DNA from 3 places in the Methylobacterium sp. E-046 genome. Region 2 is predicted to be linked to each of the others. Evidence: predicted binding sites of a transcription regulator. Region 2 holds the regulator's gene; each other region holds the start of a gene.
What was found. The regulator LexA, encoded in region 2, represses DNA repair genes until DNA is damaged. The targets are predictions, from matches to a motif close to TGTTCNNNNTGTGTTCNG.

Region 1 (4,642 bases), on a different contig from region 2:
CGATTCCGCCAAGGCGGAGTCGCTCTCGGCCATCGGCGAGGCCATGGCGGAGAACGGCCGGGTGATCGTCACCGGCTGCATGGGCGCGCAGCCGGAGGAGATCCGCGCGAAATACCCCGACCTCCTGGCGGTGACCGGGCCGCAGGCCTACGAATCGGTGGTGGCGGCCGTCCACGAGGCGGTGCCCCCGGCCCACGACCCGTTCCTCGACCTCGTGCCGCCGCAGGGGATCAAGCTCACCCCGCGCCACTACGCCTACCTGAAGATCTCGGAGGGCTGCAGCAACCGCTGCAGCTTCTGCATCATCCCGTCCCTGCGCGGGAACCTCGTCAGCCGCCCCGCCGCCGACGTGCTGCGCGAGGCCGAGAAGCTGGTGAAGGCCGGCGTGAAGGAGCTGCTGGTGGTCAGCCAGGATACCAGCGCCTACGGCAGCGACATCCGCTACGCCGAGAGCCCGTGGCGCGACCGGCAGGTCCGGGCGAAGTTCTACGACCTGACCCGGGAGCTCGGCGAGCTCGGGGCCTGGGTGCGGCTCCACTACGTCTACCCCTACCCGCACGTGGACGAGGTCATCCCGCTGATGGCCGAGGGCAAGGTGCTCCCTTACCTCGACATGCCGCTCCAGCATGCGAGCCCGTCGGTGCTCAAGCGGATGCGCAGGCCCGGCAATCAGGAGCGCCAGCTCGACCGGATCCGGAGCTGGCGGCAGACCTGCCCGGACCTCGCGATCCGCTCGACCTTCATCGTCGGCTTCCCCGGCGAGACCGAGGCCGAGTTCGCGGAGCTGCTGGCGTGGCTGCAGGAGGCCAAGCTCGATCGGGTCGGCTGCTTCGAGTACGAGCCGGTGGCGGGCGCCACCGCCAATGCGCTCGGCGACCTCGTGCCGCCCGAGGTGAAGGCCGAGCGCAAGCGCCGGTTCATGGAGACGCAGAACGCTGTGGCGCTCCGGCTGCAGAGGGCCAAGGTCGGCAGGCGGCTGCCCATGATCGTCGATGCCGTCGAGGGTGGGGTCGCGAAGGGCCGGTCCAAGGCCGACGCGCCGGAGATCGACGGCACCGTCCACGCCGCCTTCCGGCGCCTGGTGCGGGTCGGCGACATCGTCACCGTGAAGATCGATCGGGCCGAGGCCTACGACCTGTACGGCAGCGTCGCCTGACGGCGGCGCGCCGCCGTCGCGAGCGGTCGAACGAACTCCGACCCTCTACCTCAGGATGGGGGCGTGGGCGGGATATCCCTGTTGAGGTGTGATCGAGCCGCCTTGACCCCGCCCGCCGGCCGCGGTCTCTGGAACAGAGCGGGAACCTAAGCCAGATCTCCGAGGCGGCGATGGATCCGGAGGTCGCCCTCCGCAAGATCATCCACATCGACATGGACGCGTTCTACGCCTCCGTGGAGCAGCGCGACGACCCCGCCCTGCTCGGCCTGCCGCTGGCGGTGGGCGGCTCGCGGGAGCGCGGCGTCGTGGCGGCGGCGAGCTACGAGGCGCGCAGGTTCGGCGTCCGCTCGGCCATGCCGTCGGCCACCGCCCGGCGGCTCTGCCCGGACCTGCTGTTCGTGAAGCCGCGCTTCGAGGTCTACCGGGGGGTTTCGGAGGAGATCCGGGCGGTCTTCGCCCGGCACACGCCGCTCATCGAGCCGGTGGCGCTGGACGAGGCCTATCTCGACGTCACCGAGAACCTCCTGGGCCTGCCGACGGCGACCGCGGTGGCGAAGGCGATCCGCGCCGAGATCCTGGAGCGCACCGGGCTCGTGGCCTCGGCCGGGGTCTCGTACAACAAGTTCCTGGCCAAGGTGGCCTCGGATCACCGCAAGCCCGACGCCCTGTTCGTCATCACCCCCGCGATGGGGCCGGATTTCGTGGCCGCCCTGCCGATCGGCCGGTTCCACGGGGTCGGGCCGGTCACCGAGGCGAAGATGAAGCGGCTGGGGATCGAGACCGGGGCGGACCTGCGCGCCTGGACACCGGAGCGCCTGCGCGAGACCTTCGGCTCCGCGGGCGCCTACTACCACGCGGTCGCCCGCGGGATCGACGCGCGGCCGGTCCGCGCCCATCGGGTGCGCAAGTCGATCGGGGCCGAGACCACCTTCTCGGAGGACACGGCGGCCTTCGAGGTTCTGAGCGCCCGGCTGGCCCCGCTGTTCGACAAGGTCTGGGCCGAGGCGGACGCGAAGGGCATGCGCGCCCGGACCGTGACGCTGAAGCTCAAGTTCTCGGATTTCGCCCAGGTGACCCGGGCGAAGTCGCTCACCTGTCCCGTGGCCGACCGCGCCGGCCTGGAGCGGATCGGCCTCGAACTGCTCGCCGGCCTGTTCCCCTTGCGGCGCAGCGCGCGGCTGGTCGGCGTCTCCCTGTCGGGCTTCGCGCACGACGAGCCGGAAGGCCCCCGACAGCTCGGGCTGGGTCTCTGACGGGCCGGCCGCCGGGACAGCGAGGTCGGACCGTACCCGTCCCTCGCCCGTACGGTAGCGGTCCCGTCGGGCTACGACGGCCGCGCGCTCCGCGCGTCACCGCGCGACGAAGGCGGCGCCTTGAGGGGCCGGGCCGCCGATCGGAGACGCTCCGATGCTGGCGTCGAGGGCGCTCGATGCGGTCCTGTACCTCGGAAGCCGCGCACCGGGTCCCGATGCGGCCCATCCGGTCCGGCTGGGGATTGCCTTGGCGCCGCACAGGCCGAAGGATGGGCCCATGCCGAAACCTGTTCCCCTGGGCCTCGCGGCCGCGCTCCTGACCGTGCCGGCGGGCGCCCACGTCGACAGCACGACGGCACGCGGGGCCGTCAACGCAGCCCAGTTGCGGGGCTACACGGCGAGCCCGGCGCAGCTCTTTGTCCCGGCGGACAGCCCGGCACCTCCGCACGCCGCCCCTGCGCCGCGGCGGCCAAAGGCGCCGGCGCGCGGCCGCTGAGATCGGCCCGGGCCGCGCCGGCCCGGGCATTTCGTCACGCGTTCTTGCGCGGGCGGTGGTCCGGATCGATGCCGCCGTCCACCTTAGTCTCGTTGTCCACGTCGCCCTCGAAGGTCGAATCCGCCTGCAGGTCGGCGGGATCGGCGCCGCTCATGCCCTTCGAGGTGCCGATGCCGGGATTGCCCTTGAGGTCGGCGTCGGTCGGGGTGTCGGTCTTAAGATGCTTGGAGGACATGCGGGCTCCTGTCGGCTGGTGATGACAGGCCAACGCACCGGATCGGGGGCGGTCTCCCGCCTCCCGTGCGGCGGTTCGCCTCCCGGTGCCGGAAGCGGTCAGACGATCTCCGCCGATCCGATCCGGCGCACGCCGGCCGCCTCCATCCGCCCCCAGGCCCGGGCGAGCGACCCGTCCACGTCGATCCCGCGCACCGCGTCCTCCACCACCCGGACGTCGAACCCCGCGTCGCGGGCGTCCAGCGCGCTCCAGGCGACGCAGAAATCGGTGGCGAGGCCGCACAAGACGACGCGGGTGATGCCCCGCTCCCTGAGCGCCCCCGCGAGACCCGTGCGCGTGGTCCGGTCGGCCTCCAGGAAGGCCGAGTAGCTGTCGACGCGCGGATCCAGTCCCTTGCGCACCACTAGGCTCGCCCGGTCGGTGGCCAAACCCGGCGCGAAGCCCGCGCCCGGGCTGCCCTGCACGCAGTGCCGCGGCCACAGCACCTGCGGCCCGTAGGGCAGCGCCACGGTGTCGAACGGCGCCCGCCCCGGATGGGTGTCGGCGAAGGAGACGTGATCGGCCGGATGCCAATCCTGCATCAGCACCACGTGCCGGAACCGGTGCTGAAGCGCGTTGATCGGCGCCACCACCGCGTCGCCCCCCGGGACGGGGAGCGCCCCGCCCGGCAGGAAGTCGACCTGTACGTCGACGACGAGGAGCAGGTCGGTGTTGCCGGGCGTCACGGTCGGTCCTTACGGCAGCATCACGATCGAGCCCGTGGTCTCCCGGCCCGCGAGGTCGCGGTGAACCTGCTGCGCCTCGGCCAGCGGGTAGGTGGCATTGACGGCGATCTTCACCGCGCCGTCGCCGACCACCTTGAACAGGCGGGCGGCCGCCTCCTCCAGGGTGGCGCGGTTCGACGAGAAGGTCGCGAGCGTCGGACGCGTCACGTAGAGCGAGCCGCGCGGGGCCAGCAGGCCGAGGTCCAGCCCGGTGATCGCCCCCGAGGCCGAGCCGAAGCTCGCCAGCAGGCCGAGCGGCGCGAGGCTGTCCAGCGAGCCCATCAGGGTCGCCTGCCCGACGCCGTCATACACGACCGGCACGCCCTTGCCGCCGGTGATCTCGCGCACGCGCTTGGCCACGTCCTCCTCGCGGTAGAGGATGACGTGGTCGCAGCCGTTCCGCTTGGCGAGCTCCGCCTTCTCGGGGCTGCCGGCGGTGCCGATCACCGTGGCGCCGAGGTGCTTGGCCCACTGGCAGGCGATCAGGCCGACGCCGCCGGCGGCCGCCTGCCACAGGATGGTGTCGCCGGGCTTCACCGCGTAGGTCCGGTGCAGCAGGTACTCGACGGTCAGGCCCTTGAGCATCATGGCGGCGGCGGTCTTCTCGTCGACGCCGTGGGGGATCGGCACGGCCGCGGAGGCCGGGATCACCGGCTCCTCGGCGTAGCAGCCGTCCGCCACCGAGCCGTAGGCGACCCGGTCGCCCGGCTTGAACTGGCTGACGCCCTCGCCCACCGC
Region 2 (4,642 bases):
ACGAACATCCGGGTGTGGCCCTGCACCTGCCCCATCATCGACGCGAAGGCCTGGCCCACGGGCCCGCGCACCGAGCCGATCAGCACCTCCGGCATCGCGTCGGTGTACTGGCCCTCCGCCGCCAGCACCGTGGCTTCGCCCGTGCGGAACCAGATCTCTTGCATGTTCGAACTCCACCTGATCGGAGCCCGCGGGAGACATCATCGCGCCGTCCGCGTCAATCGGCTCAGAGCAGGCCGATCCCGTCGAGCACGCCGACCAGCGCGAACGCGACGGTCACCCCGGAGATGGTGTAGACCACCCACTTGTAGGCCCCGTCCACGCGTTGCCCCTCCGGCAGGGCGCGGGTGGCCAGCAGGATCAGCAGGCCGAGCGCCAGCGGCAGGAGCAGCGCGTTCATCACCTCTACGGCGATGTTGAGCGCCACGAGATTCGGCACGAGCTGGACGGCGACCGCCCCCGCGGCGACCACGAGCGCGAAGGCGCCATAGAAGGCCGGCGCCTCCCGGGGGGACTGCTCCAGGGAATGGGGCTTGCCGGTCACGTCGCCGAAGCCCCAGGCCAGCGCCAGGGCCACGACGTTCAGCGCCACGAAGGCGGCCGCGATGATGCCCACCCCGAACACCACCTGTCCAAGCCACGGACCCAGCGCCGGCGTGAAGGCCCCCGCGAGGTCGCCGACCGTCTCCAGACCGGCCTCGCTGCCCCGCCCGGCCTTGCCGATCGTGGCCGCGGCCGCGATCAGGATCGCCCCCATCACGCCTTGCGAGATCACCGCGCCCGCGAGGGTGTCGAGCCGCAGGCGCCTGGCGTGCGCCCATCCGAGGCCTTTGTCGACGATCGCCGATTGCTGGTAGAAGATCATCCACGGCATGATCACCGCGCCGATATTGGCGGCGATCAGCACCCGGTACCGCCCGTCGCCCAGCGGCATGTGCCCGAAGGAGGCGACGATCTCCCCCGCGTCCGGCCGTGCCGCGACGGCGAGGCCGATGAAGACCAGTTCGAACAGGCCCACCGCGATCGCCACCGCCTCGACGCGCCGGTAGCTCCCGGTGAACACCAGACCGAGCAGCAGAGCGGCCGGCAGCCCCAGGCTGACGAGGCGCGGCACGCCGAACAGGTCGCCGATCCCGGCGATGCCGGAGAATTCCGTGACGATGGCGCCGACCCCGGCGACCACGAGGCCGCCGTAGGAGATCCAGGCCCAGGCCGGACCGTAATGCGCCCGGATCAGCTCTCCGTGGCCGCGGCCGGTAGCGGTCCCCAGCCGGACCGTCAGTTCCTGGACGACGTAGAGGATCGGCACCAGCAGGATCTGGAGGAGCAACAGCGAGTAGCCCCAGCGCGCGCCGCTCTGGGCCGCGGTGATCAGGCTCCCGACATCCGTATCGGCGAGCATCACCACCAGTCCAGGGCCGGCGGCCTTGAGGAACGCGGACAGGCGAGGCAGGGAAGCGCTGGGCACGGCTCGGGAACAGTCCCGGGTGCGGGCAGTTCCGGCGCGCGGCTGCGGCGTTTTCCCGGAACGTGCGGGAGGAGAGGGCCATGGCGGAGAGCGCGGATCGGGGCGGTGGCTGGAGTCTGCAGGCGAGCGCCGTGCCCGACGGGGTGCGCCTGGAACTCGCGCTGTCCGATCTCGGGGGCGGCCCCGTCACCGCCGCGATCATCCTGGACCGGGCCGAGGCCCGCGCCTTCGCCCGGGCCCTGCTGGCGGCGGCTGGCGACGCGGCCGAGCGCACCTTTCCGAAACCGGGGACCTGAGCCGGATCAGCGCTGGATCAGGCCCGGATTGCGGCCCGGCAACCGCGGGACCACCGTGCCGCGCTTCTCGACCGGCCCGTCGCACGCGTAGGCGAATTCGGACTTCAGCGCGTCGAACACGGTCTCGCCGGTGATCCGGCACTCCTCCCGCACGGTCTCGTCGAGATAGGCGCGGGCGGCGGTGCGGAAGCGCGTCACCCGGGTCGCTCCCGGCTCGGGGTCGATCCGCGCCTCACTCAGGTTGCAGCCGGCATACTCGCGCAGGGTGTTCGAGACGATCAGCATCCGGCGCAGTTGCCGGTTGTCGTAGACCTCGTAGGGTTCCTTGCAGCCGATCGTCACCACCTGAGGGGTCAGCGCGACGTAGTTCCGCGAGATGTAGGAGAACCCGGTGGTGCACCCTGCGAGCGCAAGACCTAGGGCGATCAGGCCGAGGGGCAGCAGAGCTGCGGGTCGTCGCATCCTCGTCATCCCAGCCTGATCCCGGCCGCGCCCCGGCTTCTTCCCCTCCGGCGGGCGGCGGTGTGCATTGAAACGGCTCCGCTTGCGCCGTCAATGCGTTTCTGGCCCGGATGCGCCCGCGGCGACGCGAGCGTGGCCATAACTCTCTTGCGGAACACTTGCGGAACGTTTAACGTGTTCGTGATTTGTTTCCGAGACCGCCACGAGGCGGTCCACAAGCCGCGAGGCCCCATCAATGCTCACGCGCAAGCAGCTGGACCTCCTGCGCTTCATCCAGAACCGCATGCAGGAATGCGGCGTCCCGCCGTCCTTCGACGAGATGAAGTACGCCCTCGACCTGAAGTCGAAGTCGGGCATCCACCGGCTGATCACCGCCTTGGAGGAGCGTGGCTTCCTCCGGCGCCTCCCGAATCGGGCGCGGGCCATCGAGGTGATCCGCATTCCCGAGAGCCTGACCCAGGCGGCTCCGGTCCAGCCCCCCGCCGCCGAGCCGCGCCGCTTCACCCCGAGCGTGGTGGAAGGCGGCAAGTCCAAGCAGGCGCCGCTCCCCGCCAATGCCCGGATGATCGACGAATCCGGCCGGGCCATCTCGATCCCCGTCATGGGCCGGATCGCGGCCGGTACGCCGGTCTCGGCGATCCAGAACCAGAGCCACGCCATCACCCTGTCGCCGGACTTCCTGGCCGGCGGCGAACACTATGCCCTGGAGGTGCGCGGCGACTCGATGGTCGAGGCCGGCATCCTCGACGGCGATCTGGTGGTGATCCGCAAGCAGGACACCGCCAATACCGGCGACATCATCGTGGCCCTGATCGACGACGAGGAGGCGACCCTCAAGCGCCTGCGCCGCCGCGGCTCCTCCATCGCGCTCGAGGCTGCCAATCCGGCCTACGAGACCCGAGTCCTCGGGCCGGATCGGGTCCAGATCCAGGGCCGTCTCGTGAGTCTCGTCCGCCGCTACTGAAGCGGCGCGGCCGGCGCGTCGCCGGGCCCGCTTCCGGCGCCCGCCCGGTCAGCGTCGGTGGGCGCGACAGAGTCATCCGCGCGGCTGCTGTCCGCCGCGGCGGTCATCGGCCGCTGCGGCGTCGGCCGCGGATCCGGGCGCAGTCGCCACGGCAGGCCCCGGTCGAGGCTGCGGGCATAGCGCGCGGTGAACCCCGCGGCCTCGGCCCTGAGGGCCACGGCGCCGCGTTCTGACAAAATCTTTCGGTCGATGACGAACGGGCCCGTGCAGGTCGGGGGCGCCGTGAGGCCGGTGATCAGCACCGCGGCGCGGGGGCAATCCTCGGCGAAGGCGCGCCGGTCCCGGATCAGCGCGACCGCCCGTCCGTCCGGCAGGCGCGCGGTGCATCCGAGCCGGTCGCAATGCCCGCCGCCGGTCGGGGCGGCCAGCGCGCCGGGGCGCCGCCCATCGCCGTCCGCCTTCAGCCACTGCTCCAACACGAACCCCGAGGGGCTGCCCAGCGCCGCGAGGCGGCCGTCCGGTCCGCGCACCGCAGCGCCGCCGCCCTGCCGGTCGACGTAGAGGTCGTAGCGATCCGGCAGGGCCGCGAGCCAGAGGCCCAGCAGGATGGGCGGCGCGGCGAGCCAGCGCAGGCGCGAGACCGGGAGCGTCGCCAGCAGGAGACCGGCGGTCAGCAGGATCAGCGCCGTTGTCCCGAAGGCAGGCAGCACGAGGGTGGCGCGCTCGAACCCGGCGATCCACTGCGCGATCGCCAGCATGCCGCCCACCGCCTGGCCCATCAGCCACCAGATCGGCCGGTCGAGGGCGAAGGGATAGGCGAGGCACCCGATCACCGCGGATGGCATCACCACCAGGGAGACGAGCGGCAGCGTCAGGGCGTTGCCCACCAGCCCGAACGGCTGGATCGTCTGGAAATGGTAGGTGGCGAAGGGCGCGGTGGCGACCTGGGCAACCAGGGTCGTGGCCAGGGTTCCGGTGATCGCCGAGAGGCCGGTGCCGACGAGCCGCCCGATGCGTCCTGCCCCGGGACGCACGAACAGCCGGCCGTCGATCAGCCGTGCGCAGGCGATCAGCCCGGCCACCGCCCCGAACGACATCTGGAAGCTCGGGCCGAGGAGACCCTCCGGCTCCCGGGCCAGGGCGACCAGGGCGGCGAGGGCGAGGTTGCGCATCGACAGCGCCGGCCGGTCCACCAGGATCGCGCCCAGCATGATCAGGGTCATAAACAGCGAGCGCTCGGCCGCGATGTCCCAGCCCGAGAAGGCGCAGTAAGCAGTGACGCCCAGCATGGCCAAGCCGGCCGCGATCTTCTTGATCGGCCAGACCAGCGCGCAATACGGCACCAGGGCGAGGACCGCCCGCACCAGCCAGAACACCACGCCGGCGGCCAGCACCATGTGCAGGCCGGAGATCGATACGACGTGGTAGATGCCGGCGGCGCGCAGCGCGTCG
Region 3 (4,642 bases), on a different contig from region 2:
CCCGGCGCGTTCGGCGCGCAGGCGCAGTTCGGCGGGAAGCTGGAGGCCGGGGATGTCGGGCCGGCCGAACCACGCGCCGGCCCGGGGGCCGGTCAGGATGGCGGTCCCGCCCTCGATCCGCGTGCCGCGGCTCACGAGCGTCAGGTCGAGGGTGCCGCCGCCGGCCCCGCCCTTCGCCTGCGTGCGGAGCGCCTCCGCGGCGCCGCCCTCCCGGTCGAGGGTCACGGCGAGGTCGAGGGGGGCGTCCCGCAGGAAGGCGGGCAGCAGGCGGATGTCGCCGACCCAGACCCGCTCGAGCAGGCCCAGCAGCGGCGCCGCCACCGGGGCCTTCAGGCGGCCGGAGACGCGGCCGGTCCCGTCCGCGCCGATCCGCCCGGACAGCTTGGCGCTGGCGCCCGCGAGGTTCGTCACGTCGAGGCTGTCGACCACGAGGCTGCCGCCGTCGGACTGGATGCTGGCCGCGATGGTGCCGGTCCCGGAATTCGCCGCTCCGAAGCGCACGTCCTGGGCCTCCAGGGTCATCGCGAGGTCGTGGTCGCGCAGGCTGCCGAGCGTCGTGCCCAGCGGCGGCAGGCCGGCGATGTCGATGCCGCGGGCGCGGATCTGGGCCTCGAACCGCCCGCGCGCGCCGGCCTCCGCAGCCTTGTAGCGGGCGTTGCCGGTGATCCGGGCCTGCCCCAGGGTCAGGCGCAGGTCGCGCAGGGACAGGCTGTCGGCGGCGGCCGACAGCTCGGCGGCCGCCTCGACCCGGCGCCCGTCGAGGAGCGCCGGCAGCGGCCCCTCCAGGCCGAGGCGCCGCAGGTAGCGTCCCAGCGCGTCCGAATCGGGGGCGGTCAGGCTGACCGGGCCGGTCAGGCGCAGGGGCGCCGTCTCGATCTGCCCGCTCGCCGTCAGGGCCGCCTGCGCCGGCCCAGTCACCGAGAGGCGGCGCAGCAGGAGCCCGCCCGCCCGCTCCACCGTGCCGGCGAAGGCGAGGTCCGACCATTCCTCGCCGCCGAGCACGGCGCTGCCCACCGCGAGGTCGAGGTCGAGCATGGCCGGGAGGCCGCCGGCCCACCGGGGGGCCCCGCGGGCGATCAGGGCCTGGCCCTCCGGCGAGGCCAGGAAGGCGTCGAGGTCGAGGCGGCGGGCCTCCAGGCTCAGCCCGGCGCGCCACTGGCGCAGGTCCAGGCGGCCGGTGCCGCCGAGCCGCAGCGCCCGGCCGCCCGGATCGACCGCGAGGTCGACGTTCTCGAACCGCACCTGGGTCCCGCGCGCCTTGAAGCCCCCGCCGATGGAGAACGGCAGGTAGGTCCCCGCGGCCTGGGTCGGCGGCCCGACGACGAGGCGGACCGTGCCCTCGGCCTCGACCAGGGAGGCCCGGCCGGCCTCCGCGGGGGCGAGGCCGAACCGCGCATCCGCCTCGAAGCGCGGATGCGCGTCGCCGCCGCCGGAGATCTTCACGGGCAGCCGCCCGTCGGCCCCCGGGGTGCCGCTGACGGCCCGGAACGGGAGGCCGCCGCTGGTCCCCTCCGCCCGCCACGGTCCGACGAGGGCCGGCGCCTGCAGGGTCAGGTCCTGCACGTAGAGCTGGTCGGTCCGGCCCGTGGCCGGCACCTGCGTGGTGATGAGGAACTGCTGGACGTGCAGGGCCTCGATGGCGAGGTCGCGGGCGCGCAGGGCCTCGCCGAGGTCGGGGGGCAGCTTCACGGCGTCCGGCCCCGCGGCCGGGAGCCTGATCTCGGCCCGGCCGATCCGGGTCTCGGTGAAGCGGAACTCGCCCTTCAGGAGCGGCGCCAGGGCGATCTCGGCCTTGACGAACCGGGCGTCAAGGGACGGCCGGTCCGGATCGGTCCCGAGATGGAGGCGGTCGACGCGCAGCCGCGGCGACGGCAGGAGGCGGACCTCGATCCGCCCGTCTGTCCGGGTCGGGATGCCGAGGGAGCGGGCGAGCGCCCGGTCGACCAGCGCGCGGTGGGCCTGCCAATCGACGAAGGGCGGGACGGCGAGCGCCGCCACGAGAACCAGGATGACGGCGCCCGCCAGCGCGGTCAGAAGATCACGCAATGGTCCCGTTCCGCACTCATGTCCGCGCGGGGCTGCCCCGACGCCGTCCCGCGTGCCCCGCGGGCAAGCCGCCACGGCCATAGCACGATCAGGCGCGCAGGGCGCCAGCGGCGAAGTCTGCGATCCCGCCCCTGTGCCTCAGGCGCCGCAGTCGCTCCGGCGCCGCCGGCGGGCCCGGACTCGGCGGCGCCGCCCGCGCGGGATCCCGGCGCGGCAGCGGGCCCCGACTCCGGTCTGCGCTGCGCCGCGCCGGCATGACGGGGCATCCCCGTGACCGGGATCGGCCGCGACGGTCTCCGAACCGTCGTTCTCGGCGCGCCGACGGCCCGCGCCTCCCGACTTCGCGCACCGCCGGTTGCAGGCGTCGCGCCCAAACCACCTCGACGCCGTTCGCGATTTGGTCCAGGGATGCGGGATGCAGAATAACCCGCATGCGCAGCCCGCCGGGGACGGCGCTCCCACCTCTTCCATCGCCGCCCGCGCCATGGGCGCGCTCCGCCGCGACGCCGCCGGCTACCTCGACGGGCTCAACCCCGAGCAGCGCCACGCCGTCGAGACCACGGAGGGTCCGGTGCTCGTGCTGGCCGGCGCCGGCACCGGCAAGACCCGGGTGCTCACCACCCGCATCGCCCATCTCATCTCCACCGGGCGGGCACGCCCCTTCGACATCCTGGCGGTGACCTTCACCAACAAGGCCGCCCGGGAGATGAAGCACCGGATCGGCAGCCTGATCGGCCCGGCCGGCGAGGGCATGCCCTGGCTCGGCACCTTCCACGCCATCGGCACCAAGATCCTGCGCCGGCACGCGGAACTCGTCGGGCTGAAATCGGACTTCACCATCCTGGGCACCGACGACCAGCTCCGGCTGATGAAGCAGGTGATCGCCGATCAGAACGTCGACGAGAAGCGCTGGCCGGCCCGCGCCCTGTCGCACGCCATCGACGGCTGGAAGAACCGCGGCCTCTCCCCCGAGCAGGTGCCGGCCGGCGAGGCCGCCTCCTTCGCGTTCGGCAAGGGCGGCACGCTCTACAGCGCCTACCAGGCCCGACTGGCGACGCTGAACGCCGTCGATTTCGGCGACCTCCTGCTGCTCTGCCTCAAGCTCTGGCGCGAGAACCCCGACGTCCTGGCCAATTACCAGGACCGGTTCCGCTACATCCTGGTGGACGAGTACCAGGACACCAACGTCGCCCAGTACCTGTGGCTGCGCCTGCTCGCGCAGAACCGCAAGAACATCGCCTGCGTGGGCGACGACGACCAGTCGATCTACGGCTGGCGCGGCGCCGAGGTCGACAACATCCTGCGCTTCGAGCACGACTTCCCCGGCGCCGTGGTGGTGCGGCTGGAGCGCAACTACCGCTCCACCGGCCACATCCTGGCGGCCGCCTCGGGACTGATCGCCCGGAACGAGAGCCGGCTCGGCAAGACCCTGCGCACCGACGACGAGCCGGGCGAGCGCGTCACCGTGACGGGGGCCTGGGATTCCGAGGAGGAGGCGCGGCTGCTCGCCGAGGCGATCGAATCGCTCCAGGTGAAGCAGCACCCCCTGTCGGAGATCGCCGTGCTGGTGCGGATCTCGGCGCAGATGCGCGAGATCGAGGACCGGTTCGTCCAGCTCGGCCTGCCCTACCGGGTGATCGGCGGCCCGCGCTTCTACGAGCGCGCCGAGATCCGGGACGCCCTGGCCTACCTGCGCGCCACCGTGAACGTCAGCGACGACCTCGCCTTCGAGCGGATCGTCAACACGCCCAAGCGCGGCCTGGGCGACGCGACCCTGCAGCAGCTCCACACCTACGGCCGGGCCAACCGGCTGCCCCTGCGGATCGCCGCCGAGCGCCTGTGCGAGACCGACGAGCTGAAGCCCCGGGTCCGCTCGACCCTGCGGGCGGTCACCGAGAGCTTCGCGCGCTGGGCGCGGCTGATCGAGTCGCAGCCCCACAGCGAGGTCGCGCAGACCATCCTGGAGGAATCCGGCTACGTCGAGATGTGGCAGAAGGACCGCTCGGCCGACGCCGCCGGCCGCCTCGAGAACCTGAAGGAATTCGTCCGCTCCATGGAGGAGTTCCCCGACATGGCGGCGTTCCTCGAGCACGTCTCCCTGGTGATGGAGGCCTCCGAGACCGAGGGCGCCGACCGCGTCTCCCTGATGACGCTCCACGCCGCCAAGGGGCTCGAATTCGACACCGTGTTCCTGCCCGGCTGGGAGGACGGCCTGTTCCCCAGTCAGCGGGCGCTGGACGAGAGCGGCCGGGCCGGCCTGGAGGAGGAGCGCCGCCTCGCCCATGTCGGGCTGACCCGGGCGCGCAAGCGCGCCAAGCTCTCCTTCGCGGTGAACCGGCGGATCCACGGCCTGTGGTCCTCGACCATCCCGTCCCGGTTCATCGACGAACTGCCGGAATCGGCCGTCGACGTGGTCGAGGCGCCCGCCCATTTCTCGGCCGGCGCCTCGCGGTTCGACCGCAACCCCACGCCCTTCGGATCGAGCTACGGCACGCCCGGCTGGCAGCGGGCGCAGGCCAACACGGCGGCGGGCGGGCGCGGCTTCGGCTCGGTGCCGGGCGGCCGGGCCGGCGGATCGACGGGCGGTCCGCGCCAG

Region 1: a site for LexA is predicted at 1,286-1,303, ahead of dinB (DNA polymerase IV). Genes of this name have one in related genera too.
Region 3: a site for LexA is predicted at 2,434-2,451, ahead of MKK82_RS05810 (ATP-dependent helicase). Genes of this name have one in related genera too.

What each region holds. Positions count from the first base shown of each region.
Region 1 is NZ_JAKSYP010000187.1:59,625-64,266, reverse strand. Features, by position in the region: gene rimO (30S ribosomal protein S12 methylthiotransferase RimO) at 1-1,156, shown strand, start outside; gene dinB (DNA polymerase IV) at 1,327-2,409, shown strand; gene MKK82_RS19990 (hypothetical protein) at 2,687-2,905, shown strand; gene MKK82_RS19985 (hypothetical protein) at 2,940-3,140, opposite strand; gene pncA (bifunctional nicotinamidase/pyrazinamidase) at 3,239-3,865, opposite strand; gene MKK82_RS19975 (quinone oxidoreductase family protein) at 3,875-4,642, opposite strand, start outside.
Region 2 is NZ_JAKSYP010000290.1:251,160-255,801, reverse strand. Features, by position in the region: gene fae (formaldehyde-activating enzyme) at 1-164, opposite strand, end outside; gene MKK82_RS32805 (NRAMP family divalent metal transporter) at 227-1,468, opposite strand; gene MKK82_RS32800 (hypothetical protein) at 1,549-1,764, shown strand; gene MKK82_RS32795 (hypothetical protein) at 1,771-2,226, opposite strand; gene lexA (transcriptional repressor LexA) at 2,462-3,190, shown strand; gene MKK82_RS32785 (ComEC/Rec2 family competence protein) at 3,184-4,642, opposite strand, start outside.
Region 3 is NZ_JAKSYP010000074.1:117,390-122,031, forward strand. Features, by position in the region: gene MKK82_RS05805 (AsmA protein) at 1-2,046, opposite strand, end outside; gene MKK82_RS05810 (ATP-dependent helicase) at 2,462-4,642, shown strand, end outside.